2 regions of the Lactococcus sp. DD01 genome follow, and region 1 is predicted to be linked to the other one. Evidence: predicted binding sites of a transcription regulator. Region 1 holds the regulator's gene; the other holds the start of a gene.
What was found. The regulator CtsR, encoded in region 1, represses protease genes until heat stress. The targets are predictions, from matches to a motif close to TTGGTCAAAAAAGGTCAAANA.
Positions count from the first base shown of each region.

Region 2: clpB (ATP-dependent chaperone ClpB) is a predicted target of CtsR. The motif match lies at 2,331-2,351, and genes of this name have one in related genera.

Region 1 is NZ_KQ968939.1:1,177,098-1,181,316, reverse strand. It holds gene mltG (endolytic transglycosylase MltG) at 1-1,178, shown strand, start outside; gene greA (transcription elongation factor GreA) at 1,203-1,676, shown strand; gene LACDD01_RS05680 (CtsR family transcriptional regulator) at 1,796-2,248, shown strand; gene LACDD01_RS05675 (ATP-dependent Clp protease ATP-binding subunit) at 2,238-4,219, shown strand, end outside.
Region 2 is NZ_KQ968939.1:548,425-552,643, reverse strand. It holds gene LACDD01_RS02715 (MFS transporter) at 1-383, shown strand, start outside; gene LACDD01_RS02710 (HdeD family acid-resistance protein) at 432-962, opposite strand; gene LACDD01_RS02705 (Rrf2 family transcriptional regulator) at 1,108-1,548, shown strand; gene LACDD01_RS02700 (SDR family oxidoreductase) at 1,637-2,266, shown strand; gene clpB (ATP-dependent chaperone ClpB) at 2,425-4,219, shown strand, end outside.

The DNA of each region.
Region 1 (4,219 bases):
ATGCGGAAGCTGAAGAAATGCAGCCCAAGTCGAAAGCGAAAAAATCGAAGAAGAAAGTTTCTTCTGGAAAGATTATTGCTGTTATCGTAGCTGTTTTAATTTTGGCTGCGGCAGGGACTGGTTTTTACGGTTATAATTTCATCAAAGAAGGTGTACAACCGCTCAATACTGCAAATACAACCAAACGCGCCATTAACATTCCAGCGGGAGCAAGCAGTAAACAAATCGGAGATATCTTACAACGAGAAGGTATTATCAAAAATGGTATGGTTTTCCAATACTATACTAAATTTAAAAATTTCAGTGGCTTTAAGAGTGGCTACTACAACTTGGCGCCTAGCATGAGCTTGTCAGATATTGCAAGTCTTTTGGAGCAAGGAGGAACCGAACATCCTGTGGAACCAACTCTGGGCAAAATTTTGATTCCTGAAGGTTATACATTGGAACAAATTGCTCAAGCTGTTACAGTGAATTCTGCGGATAAAGATGAAAAAACACCTTTTACTAAAGATGAGTTTATGAAGACTGTACAGGATCAGGCGTTCATCGAAAAAATGAAAGAGAAGTTTCCAAAACTTCTTGCAAGCTTACCAAGTAAAGACAGTGGTGTGAAGTATCAACTTGAAGGTTACCTCTTCCCAGCAACTTATGAGTATACGAAAAAGACAACTGTTGAAAGCTTAATTGAGACCATGCTTTCAACAACTAATACACAGCTGGAACCCTTGTATGAACAAATACAAGCGAACGGACTTACGGTCAATGAAACCTTGAGTTTGGCTGCCATTGTCGAAAAAGAAGCGAATAGCGATGATGATCGCCGTAACGTTGCACAGGTCTTCTTTAACCGTAAGGATTTAGGGATGACGATGGATTCTAATACAGGAATCTTTTATGCTGAAGGTAAGCTAGGTAAGGATACTTCGCTTGATCAGCAAGCTGCAATTAATACACAATTAGACTCACCTTTCAATACTTATTTGTATCCAGGTTTTGGTCCTGGACCAATCGTGAGTCCAAGCTTGTCGTCAATCAAAGCAGTGCTTAACCCGACTGCGAATGATTATCTTTATTTTGTAGCAGACGTTGAAGGTAAGATTTACTTTGCGCAAACACTTGAAGAACAAAACATCAATGTTCAAAAGTATGTCAATGATGCGATTGCGTCGGGTAATTAATTAGAAATTTAAAAAGGATAAAAAATGGTAGAAAAAACTTTCCCCATGACCAAAGAAGGTCTGGAAAAATTAGAACAAGAATTAGATAACCTTAAATTGGTTAAACGCCCTGAAGTTATTGAACGCATCAAAATTGCACGTAGCTACGGTGACCTTTCAGAAAACTCAGAATACGAAGCAGCAAAAGATGAACAAGCCTTTATCGAAGGTCGTATCTCAACTGTGGAAACAATGATTCGTTATGCTGAAATCGTAGACAATGCTAATATTGACAAAAATGAAGTTGCTCTTGGTAAATCAGTTGTTTTCCAAGAAGTTGGAGATGACGAAGAAGAAGAGTACGAAATCGTCGGTACTGCTGAAGCTGATCCATTTTCAGGCAAAATTTCAAATGAATCTCCAATCGCTCAAGCCTTGATTGGCCGTAAAGTTGGCGATGTTGTGAAAATTCCGTTGCCTATGGGTGAAATCGAAGTTAAGATTGTTGATGTAAAATAAAATAAAAAAATCTGCTTTTAGCGGATTTTTTTATTTTAGAGACGTTTCAGCCACTATTTTTGGTAAAAAATTAAAATTTTCGATATAATAGTCAATAAAGGTCAAAGATTGGAGGTTCTATGTCTGCCCAAAATACTTCAGATATTATCGAAGCTTATTTGCGAAAACTGCTAGAAGAGGCACGTGAGATTGAGATTAAACGTGCAGATTTAGCCAGTCAATTTGACGTGGTTCCTTCGCAAATTAACTATGTGATTAAAACCCGTTTCACCCCATCTAAAGGCTTTGATGTTGAGTCAAAGCGTGGTGGTGGCGGCTATATCAAAATATTCAAATACCATTATTCGGCAAAGCATGAATTCTTGCTTGATTTAGCACAGAAGTTGCCTGCCAACTTGACCGAAAGTATGGCACAAGATGTCTTGCAACTTTTATTTGATGAAAACATTTTGACTGAACGAGAAGGAAATCTTCTCCTTTTGCTTTTAGCTGATAGTGATATTTCTAACAGTTGTCGAGCACAAATGATGATAAAAATACTACAGAGATTGGATCGTGATGATGAAATTTAATGAAATGGACTTTACACCACAAGTCGTAAAAGTGCTTGAGAAGTCTGTCGACTATGCGCACAAGTTTAACTACGCATGGGTTGAAAGCTCGCACCTATTGGCTGCCTTGGCTGAGGTCCCGGCTTCATTGGCATTTACGCTACTTAATTCAGAAAAGATTGATTTGGAAGAAATGTTAATCGACATCGAAGATTTTTCAAGTCAAGTGAAGACAAAAAAATCAGAAATAAAGCTTAGTCCAAGAGTGGAAACGATTATTGAGCAAGCACGAGCACTGGCTCAAAATAATGATAAAAACCGCATCGGGACCGAGCATCTCTTATATATGCTGTTGGCAAATGAAGCCAGCTTTGCAGGACAACTTTTACGTGAGCAAGACATCAATATCGTTAACCTCCGCAAAAAGCTAGAGCAAAAAGCATATCTACGCGTGCCAGAACGCCGTAAAGCGGTGACACCAGCTTCGAAAAGAAACCTGTCGGGGAAAGTGTCCGAAACAACGACAACGCCTACTTTAGACACGGTATCAACAGATTTGACAAAAGCAGCCCGTGAAGGAAAGCTTGATCCCATGATTGGAAGAGAGCGTGAAGTTGAACGTCTTATCCACATTTTGAGCCGTCGAACAAAAAATAATCCTGTTCTTGTTGGTGAGCCAGGTGTTGGTAAGTCAGCGATTATTGAAGGCTTTGCGACACGTGTGGCTGCAGGAAATGTTCCTGTAGGTTTACGTGGTAGCCGCATTATGGCTTTAAATATGGCGATGGTCGTAGCGGGGACAAAATTCCGTGGTGAATTTGAAGATCGTTTGACGGCTATTGTTGATGAAGTGACACACGATAAAGATGTTATCGTCTTTATCGATGAACTGCATACAATCATTGGGGCTGGTGGCGGCATGGACTCGGTCAACGATGCCTCAAACATTTTAAAACCAGCATTAGCACGGGGCGAGTTCCAACTCATCGGTGCTACCACTTATCAAGAATATCAAAAATATATTGAAAAAGATGAAGCCCTAGAACGCCGTTTTGCCCGTGTCAATGTCGAAGAACCCTCAGAAGAGGAAACGGTTGCGATTTTACAAGGCTTGAAAGAAAAATTTGAGGCTTACCATACAGTCAAATTTGAAGAAGGGGCTTTGGAGCGTGCTGTCAGCTTGAGTAATCGCTATATGCCTAGTCGTCGTCTGCCAGACAAAGCTATTGATCTTCTTGATGAAGCAGCAGCCAAAGTTAAAATCACGAGTAAAACAAATTACACTAAGTTAGACGAGTTAAAAGCAGAATTAAAAGCGGAAGAGCTGAGATTACAAAAAGCAGTTGTTGCTCTTGATATTGTTGAAGCGCAAGGGGTTGAAAAAGATATTGAAAAACTAACGCACAAGATTGATAATTTTACAGTATCGGAAAATGATAATCCTTTGGTTGAGGAAAGCGATGTTTATGCTGTCGTTTCTAACCTTACAGGAATCCCGCTCCAACAGATGACGAAAACAGAAAGTGAACGTCTGATTAACTTAGAAAAAGAGTTACATAAACGTGTGGTTGGACAGGAAGAAGCGATTTCTGCTGTTTCTCGTGCTATTAGACGTGCACGTTCAGGTATTGCCGATACGAGACGTCCTTTGGGCTCATTTATGTTCCTTGGTCCGACAGGAGTTGGGAAGACAGAGCTTGCTAAGGCTTTAGCGGAAAGTGTCTTTGGCAGTGAAGAAAATATGATTCGTGTAGACATGAGTGAATTTATGGAAAAATTCTCGACATCGCGTCTTATCGGAGCACCTCCTGGATATGTAGGTTACGATGAAGGTGGGCAATTGACAGAGCAAGTCCGTAATAAGCCTTACTCTGTTATCCTCCTTGATGAAGTCGAAAAGGCCCATCCTGATATTTTCAATATCATGTTACAAATTTTGGATGATGGTTTCGTTACAGACACCAAAGGACGTAAAGTTGATTTCAGAAATAC
Region 2 (4,219 bases), 630 kb from region 1:
TCGACTGGATTGTTGGAAAGATTGGTGAAATGCATTTGATTCATTTGACCTTCTTTGCAAGTGCGCTCTTTATTGCTATTATTGCTTTCACAGGTAATCGCATCACTGTTGCTATTTCTACATTTGTTGTCTTCCTCGCCTTTGATTTATTTAGACCGGCAGTAACAACTTACTTGTCAAAACACGCAGGAGACCAACAAGGAGCAATCAATGGATTGAATTCAACCTTTACAAGTTTTGGTAATATTTTAGGTCCATTGGCTGCAGGAGTAATGTTTGATATCAATCATTTCTTCCCTTACTATATCTCTGCGATTATCTTGTTTGGTACCGGTGTATTGTCAATGCTTATGAACCGTAAATCGAAAAAAATGAAAAATTAAAAAAGAGTTCTTTACGAAGAACCCTTTTTTATTTGGCACTCGCAAAGATTACCAAGTAAAGTAACGAATCAATTTGAAAATTCCTAAGATAAGAACAACAACACCGAGAAGTGTCCAAAGTGCCATTGCACCCCATAAGGGTGTGAGCAAGAGCATGAAGCCCGCAACGACACTGAGAAGTCCTGAAAGAATTGTCCAAGGTTTAGATGGAGAATATGGAACAAACCCAAAGGAAACAAAGCCTTCAGTAATCCATGTGAATCCAACTAAAATACCAATGATGATAAACAAGGTAGCTGTTGCAGCTGCCAAGTTAATTAAAGAGAAAATCCCCGCAACCAAGTAAACCGTACCTAAAAGAAGATGTCCAAAGCGTGACCACGGATTTTCATTCATCAAGGCAAAGATAGAAACAAGATAAGAAACCCCAATTAAAATGAAGGAAATCCCAATCAAAACTGTTCCAACTTGTGCTGTACGTCCAGGCCAAAACAAAATGAGTAATCCAATAAGTGTGGAAATAAGACCATTAATTCCGACGTTGTTACGTAATTTTTTCGAAAAGTTTTCAGAAAACATATTTATACCCCTTTCTTTTCTGATAATTTAATTATAACTTATTTTGAAGAGAAGTGCCCATAATATATTTGCCTAGTTATTATAATTGACATTCTGAAAAAGGACATTTATACTTAAGGTAAAATGAGAGTCGAAGGAGAAAAAAATGCAAATATCAAGTCGCTTTACGATTGCACTTCATATTTTTGCCTGTATCCATACCTTTGAGGGAGAACATAAGATTACCAGTGATTTTTTGGCTACAAGTATTAATGTAAATCCCGTGATTATTCGAAGAGTATTACAGCAACTGAAAGCTAACGAATTAGTGCATGTTGTACGCGGGAGTGGTGGAGCTGCAATCGCTAAACCAATTGAAGACATTAGTTTATTCGATATTTATAGTGCGGTTGAAGTCATTAATAAAAATGGCTTATTCCATTTTCACGAACATCCCAGCCCTGACTGTTCTGTCGGGAAAAATATCCATCAGGTACTGGATGATAAACTTGATTTAATTCAAAAAGCGATGGAAGACCAAATGAAGGCGATGAGTTTACAAGAAGTAATTACTGATATTGATCATTATGTGGCGATAAATCCTTAAGAAACCAAATCGTTGACATTTAATAAAAGCTTATGTAGAATTAGTTGTAACAAAAAATATTACAACGAAAAAGACATGGAGGTCTAATATGAAATTAGCAGTAGTAGCAGCAAATGGTAAAGCCGGTCGTCTTATTGTACAAGAAGCAGTAGACAGAGGCTTGGATGTAACAGCAATTGTTCGAGGCGAAAACAAAACAGTAGCTCCATCTTCTATCCAGAAAGATTTGTTTGATTTAACTAAAGAAGACATCAAGGATTTTGATGTTATTATCGATGCTTTTGGAACATGGGCAGAAGATAGCTTGGAGCAACATACTACTTCAATCCAACATCTTGCTGATCTTGTTGAAGGTACGGACAAGCGCTTGTTGATTGTTGGTGGTGCCGGAAGTCTTTATCTTAATCCAGAACATGATTTGGCACTTTATCAATCAGAAGGTTTCCCAGATGCTTTCAAACCATTGGCAACAGCTATGTCTGATTCATTAACTGCGTTGAGAAAACGTCAGGATGTGAAATGGACTTATGTAAGCCCTGCTGCAGACTTCCAAGCAGATGGTGAAAAAACTGGAGACTATGTTGTTGCGGGAGAAGAGTTTACGGTTAATGACAAAGGCGAAAGTGTGATTAGTTATGCAGACTATGCGAAAGCGATGATTAATATTGCACTGGAAGGAAATTATGTCGGACAACGTATCAGCGTTTTTCAAAAATAGTAAAATAAGAGGGGTTTTCTCAAGAAAACCCCTCTTATTTTTATATGTAAATTTATGAGCAAATAGTTTGACCTTTACTGACCAAAAGAGTATAATTAAGAGGTAGTAAGAAAAATGAGAAAAATACTACATTACTATGAAATGAATCGAGGTGCATTATGGACATCGAAAAAATGACAACAAGTATGCAAAAATCGCTTTATGAAGCGCAACAAATTGCGCAGACTCGCCATCATCAAGCGATTGAAATTCCACATTTATGGCGAATATTTGTACAACCGAACAGTTTTGCCTTTAATTTTTACAAAGATTCAGAAATTGACATTGAAGAATTTACAAAAGTTATTGAAAAAGAAATAGATAAAATTTCTTCTGTTGAGGGAAGCAATATTACCTATGGTCAAAATATTAGCGCAGATCTCTTTAATCTGTTCAATGCAGCAGATAAGATTGCCAAAGATATGGGTGATGAATATCTCTCAACTGAAATTGTACTCTTGGCCCTTTTTGAGTTAAAGAAAAATCCTTTAACAGAATATCTGGTTAGCCATGGAATGAATAAAGAAAAAACGAAATTAGCAATTGAAAACCTACGAGGAGGTGATAAAGTGACAAACCAAAATGCTGAAGATACATATAAAGCACTTGAAAAATACGGCGTCGACCTTGTTGCTCAAGTGAAATCAGGAAAACAAGATCCTGTAATTGGACGTGATGAAGAAATTCGTGATATTATTCGTGTCTTATCACGTAAAACAAAAAATAATCCGGTTCTAATTGGTGAACCTGGTGTAGGTAAAACAGCCATTGTTGAAGGACTTGCGCAACGTATTGTCCGTAAAGATGTACCTGAAAATCTAAAAGATAAAACAGTATTCTCTTTGGATATGGGGGCACTTATTGCAGGTGCTAAATACCGTGGTGAGTTTGAAGAACGTCTGAAAGCAGTACTGAATGAAGTTAAAAAGTCTGACGGACAAATTATTCTCTTTATTGATGAGTTACACACAATCGTCGGTGCTGGTAAGACTGAAGGTTCAATGGATGCTGGTAATCTTTTGAAACCGATGCTTGCACGTGGTGAATTGCATTTAATTGGTGCAACAACTTTGGACGAGTACCGTAAATATATGGAAACAGACAAAGCTTTGGAACGTCGTTTCCAAAAAGTTCTAGTTACTGAACCAACAGTTGAAGATACTATTTCCATTCTGCGTGGTTTGAAAGAACGTTTTGAAATTCACCACGGTGTAACAATCCACGATAACGCATTGGTTGCAGCAGCAACACTTTCTGATCGTTATATTACAGACCGTTTCTTGCCAGATAAAGCGATTGACTTAGTCGATGAAGCCAGCGCAACAATTCGTGTTGAAATGAATTCTCTGCCAACAGAACTCGACCAAGCAAACCGCCGCTTGATGCAGTTGGAAATTGAAGAAGCAGCGCTCAAAAAAGAACGTGATGATGCTTCGAAGAAACGTTTAAATATCATTCGTGAAGAAATTGCAGAACTCCGTGAAGAAAACAATCAACTTAAAGCCCAATGGGAAGCTGAAAAGAAAGAAGTGGGCAATATTTCTGATAAACGGAATGAACTGGAACGTGCACGCCATGAATTAGAAGAAGCACAAAATGAAGGTGACTTTGAAAAAGCAGCGGCCTTACGTTACGGTAAAATTCCAGAAATTGAACAATCACTGAAAGATCTTGAAAGCAAAGCAAAATCAGATGATCTCAGTCTTGTTCAAGAATCTGTCACTGAAGAACAAATTGCGGAAGTTGTGGGCCGTATGACAGGTATTCCTGTGACAAAACTGGTGGAAGGTGAACGTGAAAAACTCCTTCATTTACCAGAAACTCTTCATCAACGTGTAGTAGGGCAAGATGAGGCAGTTGAAGCTGTGTCTGATGCTATTATTCGTGCTCGAGCAGGAATTCAAGACCCTAATC